3 regions of the Luteibacter anthropi genome follow, and region 1 is predicted to be linked to each of the others. Evidence: riboswitches for the same ligand, from Rfam matches in the RefSeq annotation. Region 1 holds a riboswitch; each other region holds the start of a gene.
What was found. A riboswitch is a leader RNA that binds a small molecule or an ion and turns the genes downstream of it on or off. The one in region 1 is predicted to bind fluoride.
Positions count from the first base shown of each region.

Region 2: another riboswitch for fluoride. It lies ahead of KR767_RS16855 (voltage-gated chloride channel family protein); the one in region 1 lies ahead of KR767_RS15695 (voltage-gated chloride channel family protein).
Region 3: another riboswitch for fluoride. It lies ahead of KR767_RS16895 (MutS-related protein); the one in region 1 lies ahead of KR767_RS15695 (voltage-gated chloride channel family protein).

Region 1 is NZ_CP077072.1:3,641,672-3,651,501, forward strand. Features, by position in the region: gene KR767_RS15690 (response regulator) at 1-3,329, shown strand, start outside; fluoride riboswitch at 3,395-3,456, shown strand; gene KR767_RS15695 (voltage-gated chloride channel family protein) at 3,538-4,854, shown strand; gene KR767_RS15700 (phospholipase D-like domain-containing protein) at 4,851-6,104, opposite strand; gene KR767_RS15705 (aromatic alcohol reductase) at 6,132-7,073, opposite strand; gene KR767_RS15710 (winged helix-turn-helix transcriptional regulator) at 7,180-7,566, shown strand; gene KR767_RS15715 (hypothetical protein) at 7,517-8,047, shown strand; gene KR767_RS15720 (asparagine synthetase B family protein) at 8,144-9,830, opposite strand, start outside.
Region 2 is NZ_CP077072.1:3,966,060-3,975,889, reverse strand. Features, by position in the region: gene eno (phosphopyruvate hydratase) at 1-1,277, shown strand, start outside; gene KR767_RS16870 (DUF211 domain-containing protein) at 1,274-1,576, shown strand; gene KR767_RS16865 (hypothetical protein) at 1,573-2,118, shown strand; gene crcB (fluoride efflux transporter CrcB) at 2,130-2,510, shown strand; fluoride riboswitch at 2,544-2,605, shown strand; gene KR767_RS16855 (voltage-gated chloride channel family protein) at 2,684-4,000, shown strand; gene KR767_RS16850 (DUF190 domain-containing protein) at 4,015-4,368, shown strand; gene KR767_RS16845 (DUF190 domain-containing protein) at 4,392-4,724, shown strand; gene KR767_RS16840 (alkaline phosphatase family protein) at 4,824-6,722, shown strand; gene KR767_RS16835 (DUF190 domain-containing protein) at 6,834-7,184, shown strand; gene KR767_RS16830 (COG4280 domain-containing protein) at 7,184-7,942, shown strand; gene KR767_RS21460 (phosphatase PAP2 family protein) at 8,108-8,743, shown strand; gene KR767_RS16825 (AraC family transcriptional regulator) at 8,938-9,654, shown strand; gene KR767_RS16820 (hypothetical protein) at 9,791-9,830, shown strand, end outside.
Region 3 is NZ_CP077072.1:3,978,001-3,987,830, forward strand. Features, by position in the region: gene KR767_RS16890 (MutS-related protein) at 1-716, opposite strand, end outside; gene KR767_RS16895 (MutS-related protein) at 713-2,173, opposite strand; fluoride riboswitch at 2,293-2,367, opposite strand; partial or broken gene KR767_RS16900 (Tn3 family transposase) at 2,534-3,001, opposite strand; gene KR767_RS16905 (SDR family NAD(P)-dependent oxidoreductase) at 3,035-3,451, shown strand; gene KR767_RS16910 (glycoside hydrolase family 76 protein) at 3,563-5,476, opposite strand; gene KR767_RS16915 (peptide-N4-asparagine amidase) at 5,917-7,707, shown strand; gene KR767_RS16920 (beta-galactosidase) at 7,746-9,830, opposite strand, start outside.

The sequences.
Region 1 (9,830 bases):
TGTTCTTCGTATGCAGCGGCCTGATCGCGGCGTCGAACATACGCACCATCCGCGACGACAACACGCTGGTGATCCGTTCGCAGGAGACCGTAGGCGCCCTGGGCGACATCCTGTCCAGCGTGCAGGATGCGGAAACGGGGCAGCGCGGCTTCCTGCTCACGGGCAACGAGCGCTACCTGGAACCCTACCGCAACGCGCTCGCGATCATTCCGGCACGCATGGATGCCATTCGCAGCGGGGTAAGTGGCGACTCGGGTCAGTCGATGCGCCTGCGTGAACTGGGTTCGCGCGTGCAGGACAAACTGGACGAACTGAACCAGACCATCGAGCTTCGGCGCACTCGTGGCCTGGAAGCGGCCCTGGTCGTGGTCAATTCCGATCGTGGCAAGGCTGCGATGGACGATATCCGCTCGCGCCTGGGTTCGATGCGTGCGGCCGAGTTCGACCAGCGCACCCGGCGCCTGGCGGAAATGGAAACCGCGTACAGCACGGCGTGGACCTCCGGCGCGGCCAGCGCCTTGCTGGGCATCGGCCTGACGTTGTTCGTGGGCATCCTCATCCGTCGCAATGCTGTCGCGCGCGAACGCGAGGCCTGGTTGCAGGCCGGGCGCCTGGAGCTGGGTGCCGCCATGGCGGGCGACAAGGACATGAGCGAGCTGGCGGGCGTGATCCTGTCCTTTCTCGCCCGCTTCCTGCGCGCCGAGGCGGGCCTCCTGTTCACGCCGTCGGCTCGCGGTTTCGAACGCGCCGGCGCCGTGGGCGTGGCACCGGAAGAGCCCGGCACGGCAAGCCGCACTACCGGCAGCCTGTTGAGCCGGGCCGTCGACGAGCGCCGTGTCGTGGTGGTGTCCGACGTGCCGGAGGGCTATTTCCAGGTGGGTTCCGGACTGGGCAAGGCACCGCCGCGTCACCTGGTGATCGTGCCGACGATCGGTGACGACCAGGTCCAGGGTGTCGTGGAACTGGGCTTTTTCAATCCGGTGGACGCCGAAGTAGTCGCCCTGCTGGAGCAGGCGTCGCCGGCCATCGCCATCGCGCTTCGCTCGGCCGCGTACCGCGCCGAATTGTCCCGTCTTCTCGAAGAGACCATGCGCCAGTCCGAAACCCTTCAGTTGCAGGGCGAAGAGCTGCGGGCGTCCAATGAGGAACTGGAAGAGCAGAGCAGGGCCTTGCGCGAATCGCAGCAGGAGCTGGAATCGCAGCAGGCCGAGCTGGAGCAGACCAACGCCCACCTGGCCGGACAGTCGCAGCAGCTGGAAGCCCAGCGCGACGAGCTGGCGCTCGCCAACGAAGCCATCGAGGCAAAGGCGCACGAAGTGCAGCGCGCCAGCCAGTACAAGTCCGAGTTCCTGGCCAACATGAGCCACGAACTGCGTACGCCGCTGAACTCCGCGCTGATCCTTTCCAAGCTGCTGGCAGACAATGCGCACGGCAACCTCACCGAAGAACAGGTGAAGTTCGCCCGCACCATCCACGCCTCGGGTGCCGATCTGCTCACGCTCATCAACGACATCCTCGACCTGTCGAAGATCGAGGCGGGCCATGTCGAGGTCCGTGGCGAAACCTTCGAGGTGAAGGGTCTGCTGGACGATATCGCCGCGTTGTTCTCGCCGGTGGCGAACGAGAAGGGCCTCACGCTCGACGTATCGTCGGCTACTGACTGCCCGGCATTTATCGAGAGCGATCGCCTGCGTATCGAGCAGGTGCTCAAGAACCTGTTGTCCAACGCCCTCAAGTTCACCGAAGCCGGAAGCGTGAATCTTTCGGTGCGAGCCGGCGCGAAGGGCATGGTGGTCTTTTCGGTCACCGACACCGGCATCGGCATCGCTGCGGACCAGCAGGCGCGCATCTTCGATGCGTTCCAGCAGGCGGACGGATCGATCAGCCGCCGCTACGGCGGCACGGGCCTGGGCCTGTCCATTTCGCTTGAGCTGGCGCGCCTGCTCGGCGGCGATATCTCCGTCGCAAGCGACCCGGGCCGGGGCAGCATGTTCACGCTGACCATCCCCGTGCGGCTCGCGAGCGCCCAGGCCGTGGTTGCGCGCGCACCGGCACCGGCCGTCGTTCCGATGCCTCCTGCACACCGCCCGGTCATGGCGCCCGCACCTGTCGCGCAGCGTGCTCCGGCGCCGGTATCCATCGATCCGCGCCATCTCATCCTGGTCATCGAGGACGACGTGGCGTTTGCCGGCATCGTCAGCCAGCTGGCCGAGGAAATGGGCTTCCGCTCGCTGGTGACCTCCACCGCGTCCGAGGCGCTGGCCGTGGCACGCGAGCAGATGCCACATGCCATCGTGCTCGACGTGGGGCTGCCGGACCAGTCGGGTCTGTCGGTGCTGGATATCCTCAAGCACGACGTGCGCACGCGTCATATCCCGATCCATGTCGTATCGGCGGAAGACCATTCGCGCACGGCGCTGTCGCTGGGCGCGGTGGGTTACCTGGTGAAACCGACCACCCGCGAGGCGCTGGCCCGCGTTCTGGATTCGCTGGAATCGCGACTGTCGCAGCGCCCCCGTCGCGTGCTCGTGGTCGAGGACGACGCGGTGCAGCTCGATGCCATCCGTCACCTGCTGGCGTCGGCGGATGTGGAAACCATCGGTGCCTCGTCTGCCGCCGATTGCCTCTCGTTGCTCAGCCACGAGACCTTCGACTGCATGGTGCTCGACCTGTCGTTGCCCGATACGTCCGGCTTCGCACTGCTGGAAACGCTCAGCAGCCAGGATACGTACGCGTTCCCGCCGGTGATCGTCTACACGGGGCGCGTGCTCTCCGCAGCAGAAGAAGACCGCCTGCGTCGTTATTCCAGCTCGATCATCATCAAGGGCGCGCGCTCGCCGGAACGCCTGCTCGACGAGGTGTCGTTGTTCCTGCATCGCGTGATTTCGGAACTGCCCGAGCCGCAGCAGGGCATGATCCGCGCGGCGCTGAATCGCGACGCCACGCTGGAAGGCCGTCGCATCCTTCTGGTGGAAGACGACGTACGCAACGTCTATGCCCTGATGAGTGTGCTCGAACCGCACGGCTGCGAGCTGACGATTGCCCGCAACGGTCAGGAGGCCATCGACGCGCTCCACGCGTCCGTGGATGGCGCGGATATCGACCTGGTGCTCATGGACATCATGATGCCGGTGAAGGATGGCCTGACCGCCACCCGCGAGATTCGCCAGGATCCGCGCTTTGCCGATCTGCCGATCATTGCGCTCACCGCCAAGGCGATGCCGGACGACCAGCAGCAGTGCCTGCAGGCAGGTGCGAACGATTACGTAGCCAAGCCGCTCGACGTGGACAAGCTGCTGTCGCTGATCCGCGTCTGGCTTACCGCCTGACCTTCGACGGGCGAGGCAAGGCGCAATAACCCGCGGCTTTAACAAGCCCGGGTGACCCGCTACACTGGCGGCACGGAGATGGCATGCCTCCGCGAACCGCCCTCGGGCTGATGATGCCTACGTATCCTGGAATCCTCCGGGGCGTAGGCTCGTGCGTTTCTCGCCCCGTTATTCCAGGTGTTTCAACGACACACCTTTTGGAATCCGCATGCGACGCCTTCGTTCACTGGAACAATGGGAACTGCTTCCCTACATGGGCAAGTGGCTGCTCATGGCTTGCGCGGCTGCCGTTCTGGCCGGCTCCGCTTCCGCTTTCTTTCTCCTGGCTCTGGAATGGGCGACGAACACCCGCGAGGCATCGCCGTGGCTGATCGGCTTTCTTCCCTTGGCAGGTTTCGTGGTGGGCTGGGCGTATCAGCGTGTGGGCAAGTCGGTGGAGGCGGGCAATAACCTCATCATCGACGAGATCCACGACCCTCGTAAGATCATCCCCCGGCGCATGGTGCCGCTGGTGCTTATCGGCACGGTGGTATCCCATCTCTTCGGCGCATCGGTGGGACGCGAGGGTACGGCCGTGCAGATGGGCGGTGCGCTGGCCGACCAGCTGACTCATGTATTCCGGCTGCGAGCCGACGACCGGCGCATCCTGCTGATGGCCGGCATGAGTGGTGGTTTTGCCGCAGTGTTCGGCACGCCGCTGGCAGGTGCATTGTTTGGCCTGGAAGTACTGGCTATCGGGCGCATGCGCTACGACGCGCTGTTTCCCTGCGTGATTGCCGCCATCGTGGCCGATCAGGTCTGCCTGGCGTGGGGTGTTCACCACACCCACTACGTGGTGGATCATGTCTGCGCACTCACGCTGCTGCCGGTGCTGGGCGTGATCGCGGCAGGTATCGTTTTCGGCCTCGTGGGCCTGCTCTTTGCCACGGCCACACATCATCTGGGTGGCTGGATGAAGCGGCGGATTGCCTATGCGCCACTACGCCCGTTGCTGGGTGGTGCGGTGATTGCGCTGTCTGTCAGCGTCCTGCCTGCATGGCGGTATATCGGACTGGGCATTCCGACCATCGTGGAAGCCTTTCAGCATCCTGTTGCGCCCTGGGATTTCGCGGGCAAGTTTGCCTATACGGTCGCGTCGCTGGCGTCGGGCTTCAAGGGTGGCGAGGTGACACCGCTGTTCTATATCGGCGCCACGCTGGGTAATGCGCTGGCACCTCTGCTGCATCTGCCTGTCGGGATGTTGGCCGGGTTGGGTTTCGTCGCGGTATTCGCCGGCGCGGCGAACGTGCCGCTGGCCTGCACGGTGATGGCGATCGAACTGTTCGGGCCGTCCATCGCGCCGTTCGCACTGATTGCGTGCGTTGTGAGCTATCTGTTTTCCGGACACGCAGGCATTTATCACGCCCAGCGCCTTGGCCGGGCCAAGCATGTGCGGCACCTGCCGGAGGATCTGCGGCTGGCCGAGGTCAAGGCATACAGGAAGAAGCTACGCGAGACCCCGGCCGTGACGGACGACGTACCTTAAGGCTGTTTCGCGGTGGGCTGGAATGCGCTTAGCGGCTTGACGTAAGGGCCGTTCCAGTCTGCGTCGAAGATGCGGCCAAGGGGGCGCACCAGCGGGCCGTGGATGAAGATCGAGGCATTCACGGCACTTTCGAAGTAGCTCCAGCTCCAGTTGCCGGTGCCGACAAAGCCCGACTCGTCGTCGACGAGAGCGTACTTGGCATGTTCGACACGGGCGTAGGGAATGGGGCCGGACGACGCCTGCGGCAGGCTGGAATACTTCACTTCCACGCCGGGCATGAGCGCCAGGCTTTGCAGGTAGGCGAGGTCATGGCCGCGCAGTGCCCAGTCGGCCACGATGACCTGTACCTGCACGCCGCGTGCGGCGGCATTGCGGATGGCAAGATCCAGTGCGGTCCAGTAGCCCTTGGGGCCGAAGTCCTTGAAGGCCGACATCGTCATCACCTGGATGCGGATGCGGGTGCGTGCCTGGTCGAGCATCTGCGTCAGCGTCGGTGCTTCCAGCGTCAGCCAGGACGGCTGGAGCGCTGCGGGGCTGAAGGCGGGGAAGATAGTCGACGGGCCATCGTCCTTGCCGTTGATGACGACGGGGGAGAGCACGGTGGCCGGTTCGAACGAGGGGGCGGGTACGAGCGGTGCGGCCACCAGCGCATCGGCCGGTTTTTCGGCCAGGTGCCACAGGTGGTCGAATTCCGCACGGAACGTCTTGCCGATGCGTTCGTCGCCGATATGCACGCCCACTTCGTGGATGTGCTGGATGGCACGCCAATCCCAGTTCTGGCTGCCCACGAAGACATCGCGATCGTCGATCTCCATGAACTTCACGTGCAGCACGCCGCCGGTGAGGTCCTTTACCGGCATCTGGCGGATCGTGATGCCGGGCAGGCCCGTCAGTGCATCGACCCAGGGCTGGCTTTCATGCATGAAGCTGGTGTCGATGAGCAAGTTCACCCGCACCCCTTTCTTCGCCTGCGCGACCAGCGCATCCACGATGGGCGAAAGCGCATGGCCGGGCGGGTTGGTCAGGTAGAAGGCGGCGATGTCGATATGGTCTTTCGCGCCCTTGATCATCGACAGCCAGGTAGGGCCGGTGCGTGCCGTATCGGGCAGGCCGTAGCTGGTTTCTTCCGGAACGCTCTCGACCCATTCGAAGGTGCTTTGCTGGCGCGCCGCCGGAGCCGCATGGCTCGACAGGGGAATCAGTGCAAAAGCGGCGGCAAGGGCCAGCAGGGGACGGCGGGTTGAGCGCATGCGGAGGAACCTGGCGAGTGTTGATCGTTATAGAGTAACACCGCCGTGTGACGGTTGGTTCGCGTGCGCCGCAAGCCACGCAGGAACCTCGGTCACCGCGATATCCTGCGCTGCGTTGAAGGTGACGGCCTTGTCCCAGGCAACGCCGGTATCGCGCGCGAAGGCCAGGTGGTACCGGCGCATCTTGTCGTGCGGATGGGCCTGCACGGCGTCGCGCAGTGCGTCGACGGTCCACAGGTTGCGCTGCGTTTTCCTGCCCAGGTAAGCGTCCACCATGTCGGCCAGGCGTTCGTAAGTAAACGTGTCGCCCGCCACGAAGATCACCTTGTCGTCGATGCGAGGCTCATGGGCGAGGATGGCAGCGGTGAGCTGCCCGATGTCTTCGGGCGTGGTCACGGTGAGGCGGTTGTCCCAGCGCCCCAGTGCATTCACTTTCGCCGCTTCGAGATCGACAACGCCGAAGGCAGGTTCAAAGAGGAAACTGGTGAACATGCCGGTGGATACGATGACCCAGTGCGTGCGCGACTGCGCCCGCAGCATGTCGCGCACGTCGAGCTGTTCGTCGAAGATGCCCTGGTCACTGCCGCGTCCCACGACGTCGTAATCCACGCCGAACTGCCAGGGCACGTAGCGATCCACCCCCGCGCGAAGCACGGCGGCAGTGATGCGGCGTTGCGTGCCCGCGCCGCCGACGAACCCCGTGCAGCAGATGACCGTGGCGTAGGACGCGAATATACCGGCAAGCTCTTCTTCCGGTGCGCTGGCGAGGTCACAGCGGACGATATCCACGCCAAGCGCACACAGGGCAGCATCGCGGGTCGAATCCGTTTCGTGTGGCCGGGCAGGTCGTAGCAGCACGCTGAGCCTGCCCTTGACCGGCTGCGCCGCGAGGGACTTCAGTACCGCCATGCCCAGTTCCCCCGCGCCGATGACAAGGGTGTGCTGTTCCGTGGTTTTGATCGCGGGCATCGTTTTTCGACTTCTGTGGGGAGACGTGGCATAAGCTGAGGTGCGGGCGATTCGCGGACAAGAAGGCACACGAGTGATACCGGACGACATTCCCTTCGCAGAGGTCATGGCGCGCTCACGGGCGGCCTGCGAGGCACTGAGCGACGAAGACGGCGGCCTGAAGCGCGAGGTGCTGGCCCATGCGGGCAATCGCTGGTCCCTGGGCATCGTGTACGAGCTGGGCGTGGCGGGGACGCTTCGCCATGCCGAACTCGCGCGTCGGCTTCGTGGCGTCACCCAGCGCATGCTCACCAGGTCGCTACGGCAGCTTGAGCGCGACGGGCTCATCGCACGGCACGACCATGCCGAAGTGCCGCCACGGGTGGATTACACGCTTACATCGCTTGGAAAAGGCCAGCTGACGGGGATGCTGCCGCTGTGGACGTGGGTTATGGATAACGCAGATGCCTTCCGCGCCGCACGTCACCGCTTCGATGGTGATGACGCGACCTGACCGGAATCGTTACCATGCCCGGCTGACAGACGTATTGGAGATACCGGTGACGCAAGTTCCTCCCCAGAGCGTGACCGATGAGAGGGTATTCCAGGCCCGCGTGGAGCAGGCCTGTGCGACGAATGCTGCCGTCGCTTCGTTATTGTCAGACGCCGGAGTGCTGAATCCGGCCGGCACCTGGCTGGTGCAGGTGTTGAAAGGGCAGGCTGCGGTCACGCAGGCGGCGCACGATACGGCCCTGGCCGCCGACGAATTGCGCAAATACCAGAAATTCGCGCGCCCCGGTCAGCCCAGTCCGCATATCGTCCAGCTCCGGCAAAAACAAGCCGCGGCACGCCAGGCCTCCGCCCGGGGCAAGCAGGCGTATACCAAGGCCGCGATGGAATTCGCCCGCACACTGCCGCTGACCATCCCCCCACGCGAATCGCTGGACAGCGTAGTGACACGCTGGATCACACTGAACATCCCCATCCAGAAATAAGCCACCCTAACCCGTCATTCCTGCGAAAGCAGGAATCCAGCGCCCCGGTAGCCGTTTATCGCCGACGCATCACATCGGCTCCTGCTCCGCCCATCCTCACGGCCCTGGGCTCCTGCTTTCGCAGGAGCGACGACTCTGCTGCCACGCCTGAAACATCAGCACCGGCCATAGATGTCCGTGCCACTGCTGTCGCCCTTCAAGAAACGCCTCCCATATCGGCAGGATTTCCTCCGGATCGAAAATACCCTGCTGTTGCAGGTAACGGCGATTGAGCAAGTCACCGGCCCACTCGCGCAAAGGCCCGCGAAGCCACGCCGCAACCGGTGCTTCAGCGATGGGCTTGTGTGTCGCCAGCAGTTTCTCCGGGAGATTTCGTTCCGCCAGCCTCTTCAGCACCAGCTTGTGCTCCCGGTATCCGTACCGGTAAGCCACGGGCAGGCGCCATGAAAAGCGCCACACCGATTCATCCATGAACGGAAAGCAGGGCGTCACGCCATGCGCCATGCAGGCTGCTTCGGCGGAAGGCAGCAGCCCCTCGCCAAGCCGCATACGCTGGTCGACATACTGGAGCCGGTCGGCCGTCGCTTCCGTATCCAGCCATTCGTCGGGCCGGGAAAACACGGTGGGATAGGCGTCCGTTCCCGGTACGGCAAGCCCGGGATGCTGCCAGAGTGTCGTCGCATCGTGGTAGTGGTCTTCCACGGACGTGGCTGCGAGTTTCACAAAGGGGTCGCGCGCATGACCACTCCACGCGTGAGCCTTCCTTGCCAGTTTGAATGATCCCAGCCGCTGCCGGAAACGCATCGGCAGGGAGCCTACGAATCGTGCCTGGCGTGTCGCACGTCGGTAGGCATCATGGCCGAAGAACAGCTCATTGGCGCCCTCGCCAAGCACGATCTGCTTATGGGCATGACCAGCGGCCCCGGCAGCCATGCCAAGTATCACGGCGGAAGGCAGGCACGGCGGCTCGCTGGCCGTGCTGATGACCCGCTCGACCTGTGACAGGACATCGTTGTGTCCCAGCACCACCGGATCGAAATGGCAGCCCAGGTAGCTCGCGATCCTGTCGGCGCGTTCCAGGTTCTGGGTCTGTCCTTCGAAGCCGACGGCAAACGTCTGTAGAGGCTCTTCCTGCTGAGCCTGGAGCATGGCGGCGATGACGCTCGATTCGACATCACCGGTCAGCAGGGCGCAGGACTGCCTTCCATGGCGTGCCTCGATCGACATCGCCAGTACGTCGCGCAGATCCGTTTCGGCTGTTCGCAGTCCGTCGGATCGCCGTTCTGCGATTTCTCCCAGCACCTCCTTGCGAACGTCCCAGTAACGCCTGAATGGCAGGTCGGTAACGTGGGCCGGGGGAGCACCATCAAGCTGAAACTGCACGAAGCAGCCGGCCGGCAATCTGGAAACGTCCTTGTAGATGCTATGAGGCGATGGGATATACCCATGCCTCAGCAGTGTGGCAACGGCACTCCTGTCGATCGCAAGTGGGCTGGCCAGTTGCTCGATGGCATTCACTTCGGTGGCAAAAAGCAAGCCGTCTGCCGTGCTGGCGATGTACAACGATTTCTCGCCCATCTTGTCGCGCGAGAGGGTAAGGGTGGCTTCGACGCTATCGATCACGGCGACACAGGCGGATCCACGTATCTGTGCGATCGCACTCCCGACGCCTTGCGAGCGGATGCGTCGTATCAGCCTGTCCGCCGGCGAATCCAGGTCCTGCATGGCCCACATGACGGGCGATTCATCGCGGGAAAGCGTGAGGTCACCGGCAACGACCACG
Region 2 (9,830 bases), 320 kb from region 1:
TCGATGCCCTCGAAGTCCTCGACTCGCGTGGCTTTCCGACCATCGAGGCCGTCGTCACGCTGGAATACGGTGCGCAGGGCCGCGCGATCGTCCCCTCCGGTGCCTCAACAGGTCGAAAGGAGGCTCATGAACTGAGAGATGGGGGCACACGGTACGGGGGACGAGGCGTCCGACACGCCGTTCGCAACGTCCTCGACATCATTGCACCCGCATTGGCTGGGGACGCGTTCGCTCGCCAGGCCGACCTGGATGACCGCTTGATTGCGCTCGATGGCACTGTGCAAAAGACAGTGCTGGGCGCAAACGCCATGCTCGCCGTCTCGATGGCGTTCGCGCGTGCATGCGCTGTGGCCGCTAAGAAGCCACTGCACGAGCACCTTGCGCCGGGTAGCGCCTTGCTGCCGGTGCCATGCCTGAATGTCATCAACGGCGGCGCTCATGCGGACAGCACGCTCGATTTTCAGGAGTTCAAGATCCTGCCACACGGGGCGACCTCCTTTGCCGAGTCGATCGAGATGGGCGAAGGGGTTTTTCACGCCCTCAAGAAGCGGCTGGGCAAAAGTGGCTACAGCACGGCGGTGGGCGACGAGGGCGGCTTCGCACCGCACCTTAAGTCGCACGAAGAAGCCGTAGAGATCATCCTGGACGCCATCGTCCTGGCGAGATACCGACCCAGCCACGACGTGAGTATCGGCCTTGACCCGGCCGTCAGCGCGTTCTGGCAGGACAACGGCACGTATGTCTTTCCCCGGATGGGAATCACCATGGACAGTGGCGAGCTCATCGACCTCTGGGACCGCTGGCTTAAAGCCTATCCGATCCGTTTGCTTGAAGATCCGATGGGCGAAGACGACTGGGAGGGCTGGGTCGAGGCGACGAAGCGACTGGGCAACCGCGTTGAATTGGTGGGGGACGATTTGTTCTGTACGAACCCTGCCTACGTCGAGATGGGCATCCAGCGATCGGTCGCTAACTCGGTCCTCATCAAGCCCAACCAAATTGGAACGTTAACCGAAACCTTCGCGTGCGCCGGACTCGCCCAATCCGCCGGCTACGGCATCTATGTGTCGCACCGCTCCGGAGAGACCGAAGATTCGTTCATTGCGGATCTCGCCGTAGCGTTGGGTGGGGGGCACCTGAAGACCGGATCCGGTTGTCGCGGTGAGCGCACGGCTAAGTTCAACCAGCTTCTGCGGATCGAGCGCGAACTGGGAAGCCTTGCCCGTTTTCCGGGGGGCGCAGCCTTCAAGACCCTCAATCGCACGGAGGCCGCGTGAACCCATCCACCGCATTCAACGTTCGACGTATCGTGATGGACGTCGACAAGGCAGTCGCACGGCCATCGTTGGAGGACATTGCCAAGGCCGTGTCAGCCTGCCGCGGTGTCGAAGCCCTGAACCTGACCGTGGGGGAGATCGACATCGAGACCGTTGGCATGGATCTGACCATCGAGGGCAATGGGCTGGATATCGAGCAAATCGTGGCGGCGATACATGAGTCCGGCGCTGTGGTGCACAGCGTTGACCAGCTCGTGTGTGGCGAGCGCCTCATCGATGCGGTGGAGCGGCATCGATGAGGCCATCCAACCCGTGGGCGTTCGTGGCTATTCGTCTTGATCTGGTCGCCGGACTGGTCGATGGGATATTGACGGCGCTGACACTGGGAGCCGGTCATCTGCTCCCGGGTGCGGCGCCCATGAGCCTTACGCTAGCTCTTCGCGTGGCCGTCGCCTCGGCTGTCTCGGGTGCCTTCATCTTCCTCGTCGCCCATTACGCCGACCTGCGCAGCGAATTCATCGAAGCGGAGCGACAGCTCAATCTTCTTGCCCACGGACAACTCGCTGCCAGCCAACTCGGTAAGGCGGCCTTTCGCGAGGCCGCCGTCAAGGCGTCGGCAGCCTGCGGCGCCACGTTTGCAGGGGCTCTTGTCCCGATGTCTATGGCCATCTTGGTGCCCTCATGGCGGTCAGCCCCTCTCTTTGTCTCGCTCACGGCTCTCGGGGCACTCGGTGTGTGGCTATCGCACACCGTCCACGGACGTCCCATCCGATGGATTGTCGCGCTGGTATTGGTAGGCGGCTTGCTGAGCACACTTGGCGCGTTTCTTCACATTGCCTGATGAGTCTTCCCATGCCCCTTACCGCCTTAGCGCTATGCATCGGCGCCACCCTTGGCACATTTCTTCGCTACCTCCTGGCACAAATGTTCAATGCGGCGTTCCCCTCGCTCCCGATGGGAACGCTCGCCGCCAACCTCCTTGGCGGATTTCTTATGGGTCTGGCGCTTGCGAGCTTCATGGCCTATCCGCAGATGCCCCTGGCCTTGCGCCTGGGTATCACCACGGGATTTCTGGGCGGGCTCACCACGTTCTCCACCTTTTCGGCGGAAAGCTTTCTCCTGCTTCAGCGCGGCCAGTACGGGTCGGTCGCCATCCACTTGGCGGTCCACGTCCTGGGCGCATTGGGCTGCCTGGCGTGCGGCTTTGCGCTGGGCCGCCTCATTGCCCGGTGAAGGCTTTGACCTGGGTTCCCGCCGTAGTTACACTGGGCCTACGGAGATGGCATGCCTCCGCGAACCGCCTTCGGGCTGATGATGCCTACGTATCCTGGATCCCCGGGGGCGTAGGCATTTTTGTTTGATGCCCCCGGACTTCAGGTGTTTTCAACCCACCTACCGGAAGTCGCATGCGACACCTTCGTTCACTCGAGCAGTGGGAACTGCTGCCCTACATGGGCAAGTGGCTTGTCATCAGTTCGGCAGCCGCCTGTCTGGCCGGTACCGCCTCCGCCTTCTTCCTGCTTGCCCTCGAATGGGCAACGGCCACTCGCGAGGCCCAGCCCTGGATGATCTGCTTGCTCCCGCTGGCAGGTTTCGTGGTTGGCTGGGCGTACGACCGGGTAGGTAAGCCTGTGGAAGCGGGCAACAACCTGATCATCGACGAGATCCACGATCCGAAGAAGGTGATTCCGCGGCGGATGGTGCCCTTGGTGTTCATAGGCACCGTCGCTTCCCACCTTTTCGGCGCGTCGGTGGGCCGCGAAGGAACGGCGGTCCAGATGGGCGGAGCGCTGGCCGACCAGTTGACGGGCATCTTCCGACTCCGCCACGAAGAGCGCCGTATCCTCTTGATGGTCGGCATGAGCGGTGGCTTTGCGGCTGTCTTTGGTACGCCGCTGGCCGGCGCACTGTTTGGCCTGGAAGTCCTGGCCATCGGCCGTATGCGTTACGACGCGCTCTTTCCCTGCGTTATCGCCGCCATCGTGGCTGACCGTGTTTGCCTGGCGTGGGGGGTTCATCACACCGTCTACGCCGTGCCGTTTGTCACGGCAGTTACCATTCCCACGGTCCTCGCCGTTATCGCCGCCGGCTTCGCATTCGGACTGGTGGGTCTGCTTTTTGCGACGGCTACTCACACCGTGGGCGGGTGGATGAAGCGCTACCTTCGGTACGCCCCGTTTCGCCCCTTGGTCGGCGGCGCCGTCATTGCGCTCTCGGTGGTCGTGCTGCATACCGAACGCTATGTCGGCCTCGGCATACCCACCATCATCGCCGCGTTTCAACATCCTCTGGCGCCATGGGACTTCGCTGGCAAGTTCGCCTACACCGTCGCCTCCTTGGCTTCGGGTTTCAAAGGCGGTGAAGTCACGCCGCTCTTCTTCATCGGTGCGACCCTAGGTAATGCGCTCGCGCCGCTTCTACACCTTCCCGTGCCGATGCTAGCCGGGCTGGGCTTTGTCGCCGTGTTCGCCGGCGCCGCAAACGTGCCCTTGGCTTGCACCGTCATGGCGATCGAACTGTTCGGTCCAGCCATCGCGCCGTTCGCGGCGATCGCCTGCGTCGCCAGCTACATGTTCTCCGGACATACAGGCATCTACCACGCGCAGCGTCTTGGACACGCCAAACATGTGCGGCATTTGCCCGAAGACATGCGTCTTGCCGAGATGAGGGCCTTCCGTAAGGCACAGCGCAAACAGCCCCGTGTTGAAACCATCGATCCGTGATCCAGGAGCCCTGAATGCACGACCTTGCTGCCGTTCGCCTCTACTTTCCCGCGTCCACCCGAGCAACCCGGACACGGTTTTGGCATCACCTCTCGGCTCCGGCCCTGGCCCATCATCTTTTAGCTGTCGCTCGTCGCGCTGGTGTCGAACAAGCGATTCTTCATCATGTCGATTCTGGCTATCTCAAAGGTCACCGGCTCAGTCACCACCATCCCGAAGCACATTCGATGCACCACCCACAGTGCCTCGAACTGGTCGATCACCGCATAAAACTCGAAGCCTTTCTTAAAGATCACGCCAACGAAATCAAGAAAGTACGCGTCTTGATGTTTCATGGCGAAGCGCTGAAAAGCGTTACCCACGACTAAGCGTCACCCGAGGGAGTTGCTCCATGAACGGTTATCGCATCCTCTTTTTCACACAGGAAGACCGAAAAATCGGTCACCGCCTGGCGAGCGAATGGATCCTCAGTAAGGCCAAGGAACTGAAGACGCATGGTGCAACCCTGACCATAGACGCCGTTGGCTTCGGGCACTCTGGGAACATGCACTCGGCAGGTCTTTTCAAGATCACGGATAGGCCCGTGACTGTATCGGTCACCGCCGATGAGGCGACGTGTGAGGCACTCATGGCGGCGCTCGCGGAAGCCCGTGCGGACATCTTCTTTGCCCGCAGTCTCGTCGAGTTTGGACGTACCGCGGAGGATGCCCCACAAGACCAGTAGCTGCCCTGCGAGCCCTCAACAAAATCGAATTGATCGCGAGGTGCTTTGCAAGCACCTGCGACCGGTATGCACCCATCCAAAATTTTTGAAAGGTAGCTCATGCGTGCCATTGTGCTTCTTCTCGCCGCACTAACGACGGCGACCGCGGTGTCGGCCAAAGCCGCTTCGGCGCCCGACCGTCCGCACAATGTGATCATCTTTGTCGCCGATGGGTTGCGCGGCTCGGTGGTCGATGCCCAGCTGACACCAGCCTTCGACGCGTTGCGCCGCGAGGGAGTAAGTTTCCCCAATAGTCACTCCCTGTACCCGACCGTCACCACGGCGAACGCTTCGGTGATTGCCACGGGCCACTATCTCGGTGACGCCGGCAACTTCTCCAACGCGATCTATGCCGGTTATCCGGTCACTTCCGCTAAGGGCACGGCAAGCGTCACACCCTACTTGGAGGATGATGCCGTCCTGGGCGATCTGGACGCACACCTGGGCGGAAACTACCTGACGGAGGAAACCCTCCTGGCCGCCGCACGCCGGCAGGGTTACAGCACGGCATCCATCGGAAAGCTCGGGCCTGCGCTCATTCAGGATCATGTCGATCGCGGCCAGACGACTCTCGTCCTCGACGACAGCTCAGCCATCGCCGGCCACGACGGCAAGCTGGACGGCGTGTTGCTGAACCCTGAATTCGCCGAAGCGCTTCAGCGGGCCGGGTTGCCCCTGACACCGCCCCTTCTTGATAGGCCTAACCTCGCGCAACAGCGGTATTACTCGGAGGTCGCCGCCAAGGCCGCGCTTCCACTGCTGCAGGAGAAGGGTAAGCCCTTCGTGATGGTGTTCTGGATGAGGGATCCGGATATCACCCAGCACGGTCAGCTGGACAGTCGACCTGGCATCGTGCCCGGCATCAACGGTTCGTCCTCTCTGGAAGCTATTCGAAACTCGGACCTCACGCTAGCTCGCTTGCGTGAGACCGTCGATCGACTGGGTCTTGGCGCGACGACAGATATCATCGTCACGTCGGACCATGGCTTTTCGACTATCTCCAAGCAGAGTCAGACGAGTCGCTCTGCACGATGTGATTACGTTGACGTTGAGAAAGGCCAGGTTCCTCCCGGCTTCCTCGCGATGGATATGGGTGAAGCCCTGAAGTTTTCCGTATGGGATGCGGACGACGGCGCGGTTCTGATCCGTGGTGCCGGCGGGTGCGGACATCTGGACGAAAGCCGTTACGCGAAGCATCCCGTCAATGGCGACGCGATACTGGGGGAGGATCCCAACCATCCCGATTTCGTCGTGGCATCCGGTGCGGGTTCGTCGTTGATCTACGCAAAAAGCGACGCTTCGCGGTCTATGGTGCCCGCTGCTGTCGCGTTCTTTCTCCGCCAGGACTACGTCGGAGGCATTTTCGTCGATCCCGCATTCGGTGCCATTCCTGGGACGATTCCTCTGTCGGAGGTCGGCTTGATGGGGACAGCGCGGACGCCGCATCCCGCGATCGTCATAAGCTTTAGATCCTTTTCTTCCGGGTGCGATTTGCCTTTCCGCTGCGGTGTGGAGCTCGCCGACTCCTCGTATGGCCAAGGGCAAGGCATGCACGGCGCGTTCAGTCGCGCCGACACGTTTAACTTCATGGCTGCGGTCGGTCCCGATTTTCGCAAGGCATTCGTCGATCCTGCACCGGTCAGCAATGCCGACATCGCTCCGACCGTTGCCAAGGTCCTAGGCATCCGCATGCCAGCGCATGGCCATTTGACCGGGCGCGTCATTTCCGAGGCGCTACCGGGCGGAACTGTCCCCACGTTCCAACGGAGAACATGTCTTTATCCTTCGACAGAGCTCGGTGGCGGCGCAAGAGCCGACGAGGCGCCGCTCCTTCACCTCCAACCGGCGCTGGCCCTGCAGACGGTCGGCGACACCCGCTATTTTGACGCAGGCGGCCTCGTCGGCCGCACGCTAGGTCTACCGTCAGAGGGCGGTGAACGCTGCGAGGCCACCCAATGATTCGCGCCATTGCTTTCTTGTTAACGGCCACGAGCAATCTTTGCAAGAGCACGTCAATCTGACGGCTTCCAGGCACTACCGACCGTCTTGTTCGTAACTCGGAGAACGACAATGGAAGGGTTCCGCATCCTGTTTTTCACTCAGGAAGATCGAAAGATCCATGGCGATACAGTGGGTCAGTGGATCCTGCAGAAAGCACGCGAACTCGGTGCAGAGGGAGGAACACTGACGGTGGACGGCGCCGGCTTCGGCCACGGAGGAAAGATGCACTCTGCCAGTTTCTTCGAGATGGCCGATCGTCCTGTCACCGTCTCCGTCGTTACCGATGAGGCGACCTGCAACGCCCTCATGGCAGCAATGGCAGCCGAGAACGTCGACGTGTTTTACGCACGGAGCGAGGTCGAGTACGGTCGCCTGGACGGCGGCGGCAATGAAAAAGTGTCAGCGGAGAAGTCTCGCTAATGTCTGCATGGACGACAACAGCGCCTACAACCATCGCTGCGTTCTTAGCCTCGTTGGTCGAGTTTGTTGAGGCACTCACTATCGTGCTCGCGGTCGGGGTAGTAAGGGGATGGCGCGACGCGCTCGCCGGTGTTGCAGCGGCGATGCTCATCCTCGGATTGGCGGTATTGTTCTTCGGACCCGCCATGGCGCGTATACCGCTAGGAGTCGTCCAACTCCTTGTGGGCGCGCTCCTACTGCTCTTTGGGATGCGTTGGCTGCGCAAGGCCATGCTGCGTGCGGCGGGGGTCATCGCCCTCCACGATGAGACCGCCGCATTCGAAGCCGAGCAGGCGCAGCTGATTGCTCTCGGGCAGCGCTCTACCGCTTTCGATAAGGTCGCATTCATGACAGCAATGAAGATCACGCTTCTTGAAGGCATCGAAGTCGTCTTCATTGTGATCGCTCTCGGAGCAGCCGGGCGTGACCGCTTGTGGTCGGCAAGCGTGGGCGCGGTAGCGGCGCTATTGCTCGTTATTGCCCTAGGGGCACTGGTTCATCGCCCCTTGGCACGTGTACCCGAAAATACACTCAAGTTCACCGTCGGCGTGCTGCTAACTGCCTTTGGAACATTCTGGGTGGGCGAGGGGCGCGGCATCGTCTGGCCTGGCGGCGACTTATCGGTACTCGGCTTGATTTTGCTCTATGCCGTCGCAGCGTCTGCCGGCGTCATTGCATGCCGTCGCGAACTTTCGTCACGTGCAGGGATCCCGTCATGACCCGGCGTTCTTGGTGGCGAGCCATTGTCGCGGAACTCGTTGCCGTAGTTGTCGACGATGTGGCTTATGCGACGACGATTGTGATTTTTGTGTGCTTGGCCGGAGGCCTAGTCGCATGGTCATCACCGAGCCACGCTTGGCCGGCCATTTCATTCGCATTGGGGCTTGCGGCCATTCTCGTCAGTAGCGCTTGGTGGCAGGCCCGAAAGAAGCGAAGGGGAGCCTGACTTGTCGGCGTTCGCAAGCGATCCCACATCCGACACGTGGAATCACATCGTCTACGCTGCAATCCACTTGGGCGCTCCACCGACGGCTCTGGGAAGCGCGCTCTTGAGCGCGGCGTGCGAATTGCCCTTGATCATCGGTCTATTGGTTTCGGCCGGATGTTTGCTACGAGACCGTGAGTGGGGCGGGGTCTTGGTAGGACTCTGTGCAACGGGGCTGGCCATTGCCTCGGAGGCGTTCATTTCCTGGGCAGCGTATCAACCCAGGCCATTCGCGGCCGGTTACGGACCTGCCTGGGTCGCTCACGCGGCGAATAATTCCATGCCGAGTACTCACGTAACCGTCTCTTGCATATGGGCGATGGTTTTGGCGACACGTCGGCACGCCGGGGGTGCGCTAGCCGTGGGCGTGTGCGCAGCCCTAATGGCCTGGGCGCGAGTGGCTGCCGGCATTCATTGGCCGCAAGACATCCTTGGCGCCGCGGTTGGTTCAATCGTTTCCGTAATCATCGCGGTAAGCGGCGTGCGGGTGGGCGAGAGATGGAATCTGTACCGAGTACGCGGACCACGTGCCTAATGCACGGACTAAATGGCTCGCATCAATTCAGATTCCCGGAACCACGCCTTAGTGTGAATGAGACGTTCTGTCGAAGGTCATAAAGAGGCGCCTGATCATAGGCTTACGACCCAAAGTGCGCTTTTTTTGCCAGTTCTCGGCCGACCCTCTTCTACCGTCCGCGCATGGTAGTCATTCTTAGGGGGAGCAAAACGGTGGCAGCCGGCGATGCGCCGTTCCGGGCCGATACCTCGACCTTCCTGCTGGTGACGGTGGAGCTTCCCGTGTGCACGCAGGTATTTCTCGATGCCGAAGGTCGCTCTCATCTGGCATTGACGCTGGACATAGACAGAGCCGTGCTCGCCGAAGCCATGGCGCGACTGCCCATGAAACATGGCCCGGCGCCGACATCATCGGCTGGCGTAGCAACCGCCCGGATGACGCCGGATCTGCTGGAGCCTTTTGCCCGCCTGCTGGGTCTGCTGGATCGCCCGGACGATATCCCGTTTGTATCGCCCCTGGTCGTCCAGGAAATCTATTACCGGGTGTTTTGTGGTCCGCTGGGTGGCGTATTGCGGCAACTGGCCCAGAATGGGTCGCATGTGGCGCAGGTAGGTCGCGCGGTGCAATGGATCCAGTCCCATTACGCGGATGCGATGTCCATCGATACGCTGGCCGACATGGCCAGCATGAGCGTCACGTCGTTCCATCGTCACTTCAAGGCGGTAACGCTGATGACACCCGTGCAATACCGCACGCGGCTTCGCCTTCAGGAGGCGCGCAAACTGCTGCTGGCCGAGCCTCGTTCGGCAGGTGCCGTCGCCGCCACCGTGGGATACGACAGCCAGTCCCAGTTCACCAGGGACTACAAGCGGATGTTCGGCGCGCCGCCTGCGGCGGATGTCGCCAGGGCCGTTGGTGCGTTGGGCTAGAAGGAAGCATTGGGGCGAGAACATCGGCAGCAGGGCTTCCGGACCAGGCCGTGACCTATGGCCCGCGCACCGGCTCGGCCGTAGGGATAGTTTTTCCCGTGGCACGGGGGAGCCGTGCATGCCATGGGGAGAGATCATGCGCTACCGCCTGTTTGTCGTGTTGCTTCTGGCGTGCC
Region 3 (9,830 bases), 340 kb from region 1:
TCATTGATGCTCTTGTCCCTCAGCTCACCCAACGCACGAGCACCGCCCTCGTCGCGGTCGGCAATTCGTATGGTGTGCTTCCCCGGAACGTAGCCGAGCATCCGAGTCCACCAACGTCGTGGTGGTCCACTTCGTGCTCGCAGGGTCAAATCGATACTCTGGTTCATCGGTCCGAGACGCGCGGTTACGGAGAGCTCGCCGCGGTCGGCCAATCGCTCCAGATGCGTTGAGACCTCGTTGAGATAGCCGTCATCCAGATTTTCCCGTAACTCGCTCAGCCATTGCGTTACGCGATCGGCGGATGCCGTGGTGATCCACCGATCGGCGACTGTGCGTGTTTGACGAAGCGCGTCAAGCAACTCTTTCAGGACGCTGACGCTTCCGTGCAGGATCGACGAGGCGTAGACACCGTAGAACCCGCTTGTACTTCGCCGCTTCGCATCCATAGCGTCGCGCGCAATATCGTGCAGCTCCTGTGCCATCGCCAGGTGGTCGGCCACGTCCGCAAGGACCGCCTGACGTGAGCGAATGACGTCACCCGTGGAGAGCGGCGCCGCAAAGACAGCAGTGACGATGGCCTTTAACGGCCGGTCGTTCGCTGAAATCGCCTCCACGATAAGGTCAAGATCCAGGTCTGCCCATGCGGCAGGCGCGGCGGCCCTAACATCATCGTGCGCCACGAGATCGCTATTAGGCCAAAGAAGGCGCGGCTTCATCGCATCATCCTCTTGGCCAGCTGCGCTTGGGTAAGGCCGTAGCTTGCGGCCAACGCCTCCGTATGGGCCTGTCCTTCTGGAGGGCCTCGACGTATGCGGTAAGTGCGTTGCCGAGCGTCCTCGGTGGTGACACTGCCTATCCAGCTGGCCATCGCTGGTCCAGCCTGCGCCAACTCCCAGAGGAAAGTCACACACACAATCGTGGCGCCACGATCGACTAGCCGCTCTAAGATGTCGCGCGAGAGGTCAATCGCATCGGCCGTCGTCGTCGAGGCGAAGAGTTCGTTGAGTATCACCAACGTATCCGGGTCGGCACGTTCAACGATTTCGTGGATCCGCACCAGGTCGTCTTTCAATTTGCCGCGCTGAGAACCCGCCAGTTCTGCGCGCTCGAAATGCGTCTCTACACAGCGCACAAAGGGAATAGACGCGGATCGGGAAGGCACAGGGCAACCGACTCGAGCAAGCACGTGCAGCTGGCCCCAGATCCGAGCGAAGGTCGTTTTCCCCGCTTGGTTGGGCCCGGTGATAACGATAAGTTGCTCGGCAGCAGTTCTGTCCAGGTCGTTACGGACAACATGCGTCGGGTCACCTATCGCCGGATGAAGCAGGGCTACGTCTGCGGCCTCAACGACAATCGTCCTATCGTGCGCCGCGATGAACTCCGGCAAACACCACGGCTGGCCCAGACGCTCGCTCTCCTGGACCACATCGAACACCGTTGTATAAAACGCCACCTCGCTCCGAACTTGGGCGACGACGGGATCGATAGGGTCCGCGTAGTCAGCGGCAAAGCGCGTCAGCTCATCGAATAGAACTCGGTGCTCGTCCGCCAACTCGATGAGAATCCGCTCTTCAAGGCCGTTGAGATGCCGCGGGCCCTGGTACGCCGTACGGTAGTCCTTGGCCCCGTCGACGCGAAAGCGCGCGAAGGCCTGCGCGACGACTGCCGCATAATCCTCGTCGCGCGCCACGCTCTCGACGGCGACGTAACCCGGTCCCAGACGCAGTCCATAGCGGAGCACGTCCAGCTCGCTCTCGAGCTTCGACGCGCGGTTTGCCATGGCGAGGAAGCCATCGGACGCCGCATAGGTCGATAAATAGTGCGTCAGTCCGGCCAGCGCGTCGGACGCCGCCGGGCCTTGCCGGAGTGCTTGTAGGATGTCCCTTACGCCGGTGCAGTAGGCGCTCACTGCCGTGAGTTGGTAACGGGCTAGTTCCAGCGTCGACGCCTGCTCGTTTGCCCTCGTGGCGGCTTTCTCGTAAACCGTCATGGCCTGGAGAAATGCCCCGAAGGCGCGCCTGATCGGCGCAGCGTTCAGGTCGCGGAAGACTCCCTGACGGAAGACGGCTTCAGCGGTGGTCGCCGCCGGGGCCTTGAGAAAAGGACGAATGTCCAGAGCGCCGGGCTGTTCAGCGATCGCGAGAGCCCACCCAGACAACTGCAGGTCCGCCATCACCTCGTCCGACACCATCGTCGCGACAGGAGCGCTCCCGGCGAGGTGGAAGAGACTAGGGGCTAATCGAGACAGAGGAACCTGAATTTCGGACATAAGAGAGCCTGCAAACCCTGCAAAGGTTGGCAGGCATCATCAGCCGATGTGGCGGTTCGTCCCTAAGGGACCGGAGGAATGCCATCTCCGTGGGCCAATATTCTAGAAGCGCAGGTGATCAATGTGTCAACCCCGAGCAGGCATCCCGTTGCTCGGACCGCAACCTTGGGCGTTCGAACTCGTGGAGTGCCTCGCATCTTGTGCCGACGCTCCTCTGTAGTGGATCGTGTTTACAGGGTCAGGGCCGCGTACGACGGAGTGCACTCATCCGTTGCTCGCATCCTCGGGAGCTCCCGGTGTGAGAAGCCTCCGGCTTGCGTCGTGCGGGATGACCGGCCGTGTCAGGTCGACGGTGTAATCGCCAAACCGATTGATATGCGCCGTGCGATACGGTGACAACCCTGCGAGGATCTCAGGGGTCACCTCATGGCCTTCGATCTGAAGTTGCTCAATAGCACGCGTCATGTGCTCAACGTTATGGAGTATGACCATGTTAGCGACCAAGTGGTTATAGCCGATGACCTTCTCCTGCTCGTGCCGAAGGTTCTCGGCGATGATACCCTGACCACCGAAGAACGCCCACTGGGCGAAGTTGTTGAACTCCTCACTCTTGTTCGTCGCCGCCGTGATCATCTGCCGAATTTCTGCGCTGTCGATGTAGCGTAGAAGGAACATGGTTCGGATCACTCGCCCCAACTCTCGAAAGGCAAAGTAAAGCTTGTTCTTTCGGCTCACATCATCAACATTTCATCCATTGGCGGCCTGCTGGCGTTCCCGGCCACCGGTTACTACCACGCCACGAAGTGGGCCGTGGAAGGTTTCTCGGAGTCGCTGTCCAGGGAGGTCGCGCCACTGGGCATCAAGGTCACCATCGTCGAGCCCGGCGCCTTCCGCACCGACTGGTCCGGCCGCTCGGTGATCGAATCGAAGACGCTCATCGACGACTACGATGCGACGGCAGGCCTGCGCCGTCGACAGGCCAGGACCAACTCGGGCAAGCAGCCTGGTAATCCGGCCCTCGGGGCCGCCGCCATCATCAAGGCGGTGGCCATGGAACAGCCGCCGCTCCGCCTGCCTCTGGGATCGGATGCACACAGGTTGCTGACTGCCCGGGCAGACGAGCTGCGTGCGAGTTTCGAGGCGGTAAAGGCCCTGTCGATCAGCACCGATTTCACGGATTGAAAAGAGCCACGGCACGTTGATGACGCCCGCAGCCGCAGGCTTTCATGAAGCCTGCGGCTGCGATGCCATGCGAAAGTCATCGCGTCGGAAGGAATACACCTTCAGCCGTCTTCACTCGGCAATCGTCGCGGACAGGTGATATACGCGCCCGCCCCAACCGTCATTGGGGAAAGCATCCGAGACTTTCAGGTAGACCGGGCGTGCGCCATTGGCAACGGCACCGATATAGGGCGTGAGGTCGATCACGATATCGCCTTTGTTGGATCCATCCGTGACCGGTCGCGTTTCCTGGGCCACCGTCGTCCAATGCGTGTTGTCGGTGCTGACCTGTACCAGGAATTCATTGTCGATAGTCAGCGTGACATGCGCCGCGGTGGTATCGGCGGGGAAGGGGAATCGATAGGTAAAGTGGGCATTGCCGTCGGCGAAGCGATTCTGCACACCGTTGCTCTGCGAATGATCCGCGTCGAACAGCCACGGCGTCTCCGCTACGGTTCCCGTGTCGAAATCGATCTTGTGTGCCACCAGCACATCCGCCTGCGCAGTGAAACGCAGGCCGGCGGCAAACATATTCGCGGTAAGGGTGTGGTGGCCGTCTGTTGCCGTGCCCGGCACGCTGACCGTCAATGGAAGCGTGGCCCTGGCGGGAACGGCATTGCCCCTGGGTTGCAACCGCATCAGGGAGACCCGTGGCGAAACACTCCAGCCCGGCGGCGCGTCGACGGAAGCCAGCGCCTGCAATGGAAAATAGCCGGTCGCCGATGCACCGAGATCGATGGCAATCGATGTAGTGCCAGACGCAGACGGCATGATCACGGGCTGGGCCGGAGACATCGTGGCAGCCAGCGATTCCAGCGGCGTGAATACCGGGATATCGCCGATCAACGCACTGAGCGCACTGGCCTGGGTGCGCCAGTCGAAGACGTTGGGATGATCATCATTCGTCGCTCCCGCCCAGCGGGTGCCCAGGCGACCGGCCGCATCGCGATCCTTCTTCCACAGACCATCGGCCTGCTGCTCAAGGAAGGCCGCATAACGACGGTCATGGGTGGTGTCTACCAGGTAGGTCCAGTAGCGCATGAAGATGCCCTTGAACTGCTTGGCATTGTCGTCACAGGTCTGGTCGCTGGCATCACAGCTTTCGGTGAGTACACCGTTGGTGACCAGGGCATTGGGCCCGATGGCTGCGTCGGCCAGCCGGCGTACATCCGCCAGCACATGCGGATCCCGGGTGGCACGCCACAGTTCCAGGCCACCGCCGATCGCCAGTCCCTGGTTGTAGGTCCACACGTTCTGGCCGTTATTCGTGCATGCATTGGTCAGGCCGTCGTTGACCAGGCCATTGGCGTTGATCATGCCGCTGCCCTGGAACCATGCCCACGCCGTACGTGACCGCGCCAGCCAGATGCTGTCTCCCGGAATCCTGTTGTGCAGGGCCGCGGTGAGACGTATCCACAGGCCATTGGTGATGGCGTTTTTGTACGTGCGCTCCGCATCCCACCACACGCCACCGCCGCAGCTGCCGGTATCCCAGTAGCCGTTCACGTAATTGGCGATGGTCACCGCCATATCCAGATACTTGGGATTGCGGGTCAGGTCGTAGGCCTGCAACCAGGTCAGGCCCCACCATTCGGAATCGTCGATGGCGCGGCTGGTGAAGTTGCCGAGCAACGGATCCCCGGACAATACGCCGGCGGGGAATACGCCCTTGTCCTTCTCGAAGGTGTTGTCCAGTTGCACCAGATACCGGCGGTCGCCGGTACGTTGCATGTAGTCGCCAATGGTCTGCAAGGCCACCGCGGAGTTCCACCAGCTCGATGGAAACCATGCCTTGTCCGGATCATAGGAATCCATCAGCACATCCGCTGCCACACGCGCCCGGGCCATGGAAGTCGGCCCGTCAATGTATGAGGGATGGGCGTAAGACTGCTCTGTTGCAAGAGAAGGCAGGGCCACGGACAGCCCTGTCAGGCCGGCTACTGCCAGAAATACCTTTGATCGCACGCGCATTGCTTGGAGGCTCATGATCGCAAACACTCCTTCCGGATACCCACGGTCCATCTCTCCCGGGTCGGACCGTGGGCGTTCGTCCGATGGAGAAGCGCGCACGCCTGGCCGTCTGGACGGCCCCAGTCATGCGTCATGCCTTTGATCCCCTGGTGACCCACCGATGCGAAAGCGCAACGAATTACGTCTTAGATCGCTGTTTACAACCGCATCTAAATCGATCTAAATTCAAGATTCAAAAAAAGGCGCCGATGCGTGGATCCGTGATCCGGATGCTTGTTGATCGATGCCAGGGGCGACTCTAACCCGGCTATCCGGTGCGACGCTCGCTGCGGCGCAATAAAGCCGATTGGCACGACACGGTTCGAGGTACCAAGGTGTGATGCGGACAGCTCCCTGTCGGCGATTCCCTATGCTACGTTTTGCCGACAGGGGGCATCACGTGGGGAGAACGGGCAATGGCGTTTATCAACGTCTCGGGCCGCAAAGGCCTGTGGGCAGGTTTGTTCGGTAGTATCGCGATGTGCTCGGCACCCGTCGGGCTGGCAGCGACATCGCCCGGATTCAACGTGGGATCGGCGAATGTCGCCACTGCCGACCCGTCGGTGCCACGGCCGCCAGGCAACGCCTGCACGGTCGAGCTGTTCAACGGTTTCACGTTCCGTGATTTCTCCAACCATCCTTATACCTATGCACCCCCGACCGGCTGCGGCACGTCATGGTCGAAGGTGGTACTCGAGGCCGACTTCGCGGTAACGGCGGGGCGCCAGTTCGACCGCACCGCATCGCTCTGGCTGGGTGGCGCCAATATCTACTTCGGTACGACGCAAGAACCTTCGGCCGCCGTATCTCCCAGCTGGCATGTCGAGCGCGATGTCAGCGACTTCGCGAGTCTTCTGAGCCAGCCTCAGACAGGCCAGGCGATCCTTGGCAACATCGTCGACAACACCTATACCGGCATCATCAGCGGCTCGGCCCGCCTGGTCTTCTATCCGGCCAATATCCTTGCACCGAAACCGGACGCCCCCGATGCGGTCTTCCCGCTGTCGGACGGTACAGCCGGCGGTACCGTTGCCCTCAACACCGGTAGCGATGTTCTGTCGCGTACGCTCACGCTGCCTACGAACGTGGAGCGCGCTTATCTGGATGTGTTCGCACAAGGGCAGGGCGGTGACGAGTTCTGGTACACCTGTGTGCCGGATGCGCAGGCCAACCAGGTGCAAAGCTGCGGTGGCGGTGCATACCGCGAGGTGCAGGTATCGATCGACGGACAGCCGGCTGGCGTAGCACCCGTGTATCCATGGATATTCACCGGCGGCATCGATCCCTACATGTGGCGACCCACGCCTGGCGTGCAGACGCTCAACTTCCTGCCATACCGTGTCGATCTCACACCGTTTGCCTCCCTGCTCAACGACGGCAAACCGCATGCGCTGGCCATCGGCGTGACTGGGGCCAACGGCAACTTCGCCGTCACGGGCAACCTGTTCGTGCATCTCGACCATGGTCGCAAGGTGGTCAGCGGCGCAGTGACCACAAATACCTTGCAGGGACAGCCGGCCGCCGCCACCGTGGACAACCAGGTCACCGATACCGGGGGTGTCGTCGGAGGCTCCATCGCCACGCATGCATCGCGCCGTTTTCGCGTGGCAGGCTATGTCGATACGTCGCACGGGCGCATCGTCACCGACGTGAACCAGACCGTGAGCTTTCGCAACACACAGACCTTCGCCATCGATCCAGCCCACTACCAGCAGGGCATCGACCAGCTGACGACCGTCGACAGCACGACAAAGACCCGACAAGGCTTGCTCGGCATCGCGGTGACCACCGAGATGCACGTCGACTATCCACTGGTCGCCAGCTTTGGCAACACCTTCGATGCGGCGGGCAATACGCTCAGTGCGCCCAGTTCGGTAACCCAGGGATTCTCGCGCCAGTTCAGCAAGCGGCTGGGCAACCTGCTGATCTACCGCAGCGATGTGGATAACAGCATCGATACGGCCGATACGCTCACCTACGCCAACGGCGCCGTCGCCGGTCATACGGGGCAGCGCAGCGCGCAGCAGTTCCGCTTCAGGGACAACCTCGGCAGCTGCTATGGCCGCGACGTCAGCACGGCGGCTGGCCTGCTGACCGCCGCAACGGATGGTGGTGATTGCCCGCTTGCCTGGAACCGACTGTCGTGGTTCACCCATCCGGATGGCTCGCCCGATAGCTCCAGAACGGAGAATCCGGGGATCTTCTAAGCAATGCCCCCCCGGCCTGATGGCCGGGGGGCATTCACTCAGTGGGCCTGTGCCTTACCGGTCTTGCCGGCTCCCTTCAGCACCTCGTATCCAGGCGCGGGCACATCCGCAGGGCGAATGCTCGTCCGGTAATTGCCCTGTGCCACCAGGGAAACGTCGCCCAGGCCACCGTCGTACGCCGTGCTCCACGATGCGATGGCAATCGTGTTGTCGCCATGGGTATGCAGCACGCCTGGCGGTAGCTCGAAGTCGGTCTGCGGGCCGACATCGCTGATGTAGCGACCGACCTGCCAGCCGTTGACGAAGACAAGGGCGCGGTAGTGGCGTGGCACGGCGTCATGGATGCGCAACGCGATGGGTACGTCCTGGCCGGCAGGAATATCCAGGTGGACGTTCGTGCGATACCAGTCGACGCCGGGCAGGGCGGTGGCACGCGGAAGCGTCGTGGATGCCCAGCGACCGTCCACGAAGCCCGGAAGCTGCCAGCCCATGCGCTCGCCATAGAGCCCCCCGGCATTAAATGGCCCGCGAACCGTATCGGACAACTGCTCGCCGCCTTCGTTGCCCTGGATCTTCCAGTGGATGCTCGTAGGCGCGCCGGCAAAGGTCGCTGTGATCAGGCCGCGCGGCTCACGGAACGCACCGCTGTGCTCCTCCTGAAGATGGCCCGTGTTGTCGACGAGCACGGAAACAACGTTGTCGCCACCGATCTTCAGCCAGGAGGGATCGATGGCGAACTGCCTTGCTCCGCTGGGGTTGTTGCCAAGGAAATGCCCATTGAGCCAGGCCGTGAAAATGCCGTGGTTGCCCAGGTGCACACCCGTGTTGGCCGAGAGAACAATCCCCATCTCCTTACCCGTGGCCTTGAAGTGGCCGCGATACCATACGTTGCCGTGGTGGTAGCCGTAGCTGTCGCTATCGAGGATGGGGAGCTGGTGTTCCCAGTAGGGATTGGGTGAAGACGTGCGATCCGTGGCGAGCCATCCCTTGTCATCGAAGCCGGGCGCCACCTCCGGCGCGCCGTTGGCAACCCGCCATGTCGTCAATGCGGGCAGCGCTACCGGTACGGGGCCCTCGACCTGGCCCAACAGACTTGTCGACGTCGTCGGGTTGGCCACGACGGGCTTGCCGTTCCAGGAGAATGCCCGCACGTCCGGAGAGGCGAAAAGCTCGATATCGCTTGCCTTGTCGGTATCGCCACTTAGCGCAATGTTCTCACCATTACGGATCGCTTCGCGGGCGAGATAAGGGCCCCGCAGAAGAACCGGACCTGCCGCCGTATCCAACTGCCAGAACTGCCTGGCGGCCGCACGGTCGCCGATCAGCAGCAGAAGCGATCCGGCCCCCTGGCCGATGGCTACCCGGGCGAGGCCATGGTGCCGGTAGTCAAGACGCAGCGTATGCGCGGCTTCGTCCCAGTGCATGGCCACATCACCCTCGATCACCTGCACGGCAGGGCGGCTTGCATAGCGCAGGACGGTCTCCCCGTCTTCGCCATCGCGCCCATACAGGACGGCCACGTCGCGAGGCCCCAGCGGAAGCCAGGTCATCAGCTCCGAGGTGGAATAGGCGAGGTCCTGGCGACCGAATCGATAGTCGGCAAGGAAGATTTTCGAATCGCGGCCGTCGATATGGATCGCCGTGCCGACCTGCTGGGGAATGGTCACGTCCTTCGCATCACGCTGGGCGATATGCAGGTGGGTCGCATCATTGCTGGTGTCGAGGGCGTCCGCGTGCCGGAGGATATAGAACCGCGTGCCGTCATCCGGATTGACCCGGGCATCGACACGCAGGCGGCCGTTGTCGGGTACCGAGGCAGCCACCGCGTCCGTCCGCGCCAGGGGGCTGACTGCACGGACCATATATCCGATGAGCTTCTGCTGGTCGTACTTGTCGGTCAGCTGGCGACTGGCCTTGATCGCCGCGCCGTAGTCGTACGACGTATACACGCCCGGAGAGGACAGCCAGCCCCAGTTGATGCCCCCATAGGTCATGTAGAAGTTCTGCATCGTGGAACCGGCCGCGATGATGGCCTCGTAGAACACCCGTTCGAAATCCGGGCCAGTGAGCTTGCGACAGGCCTCGTAGCCCGGGCCACCCCACACGTCAAAGGCGCCGCCCTG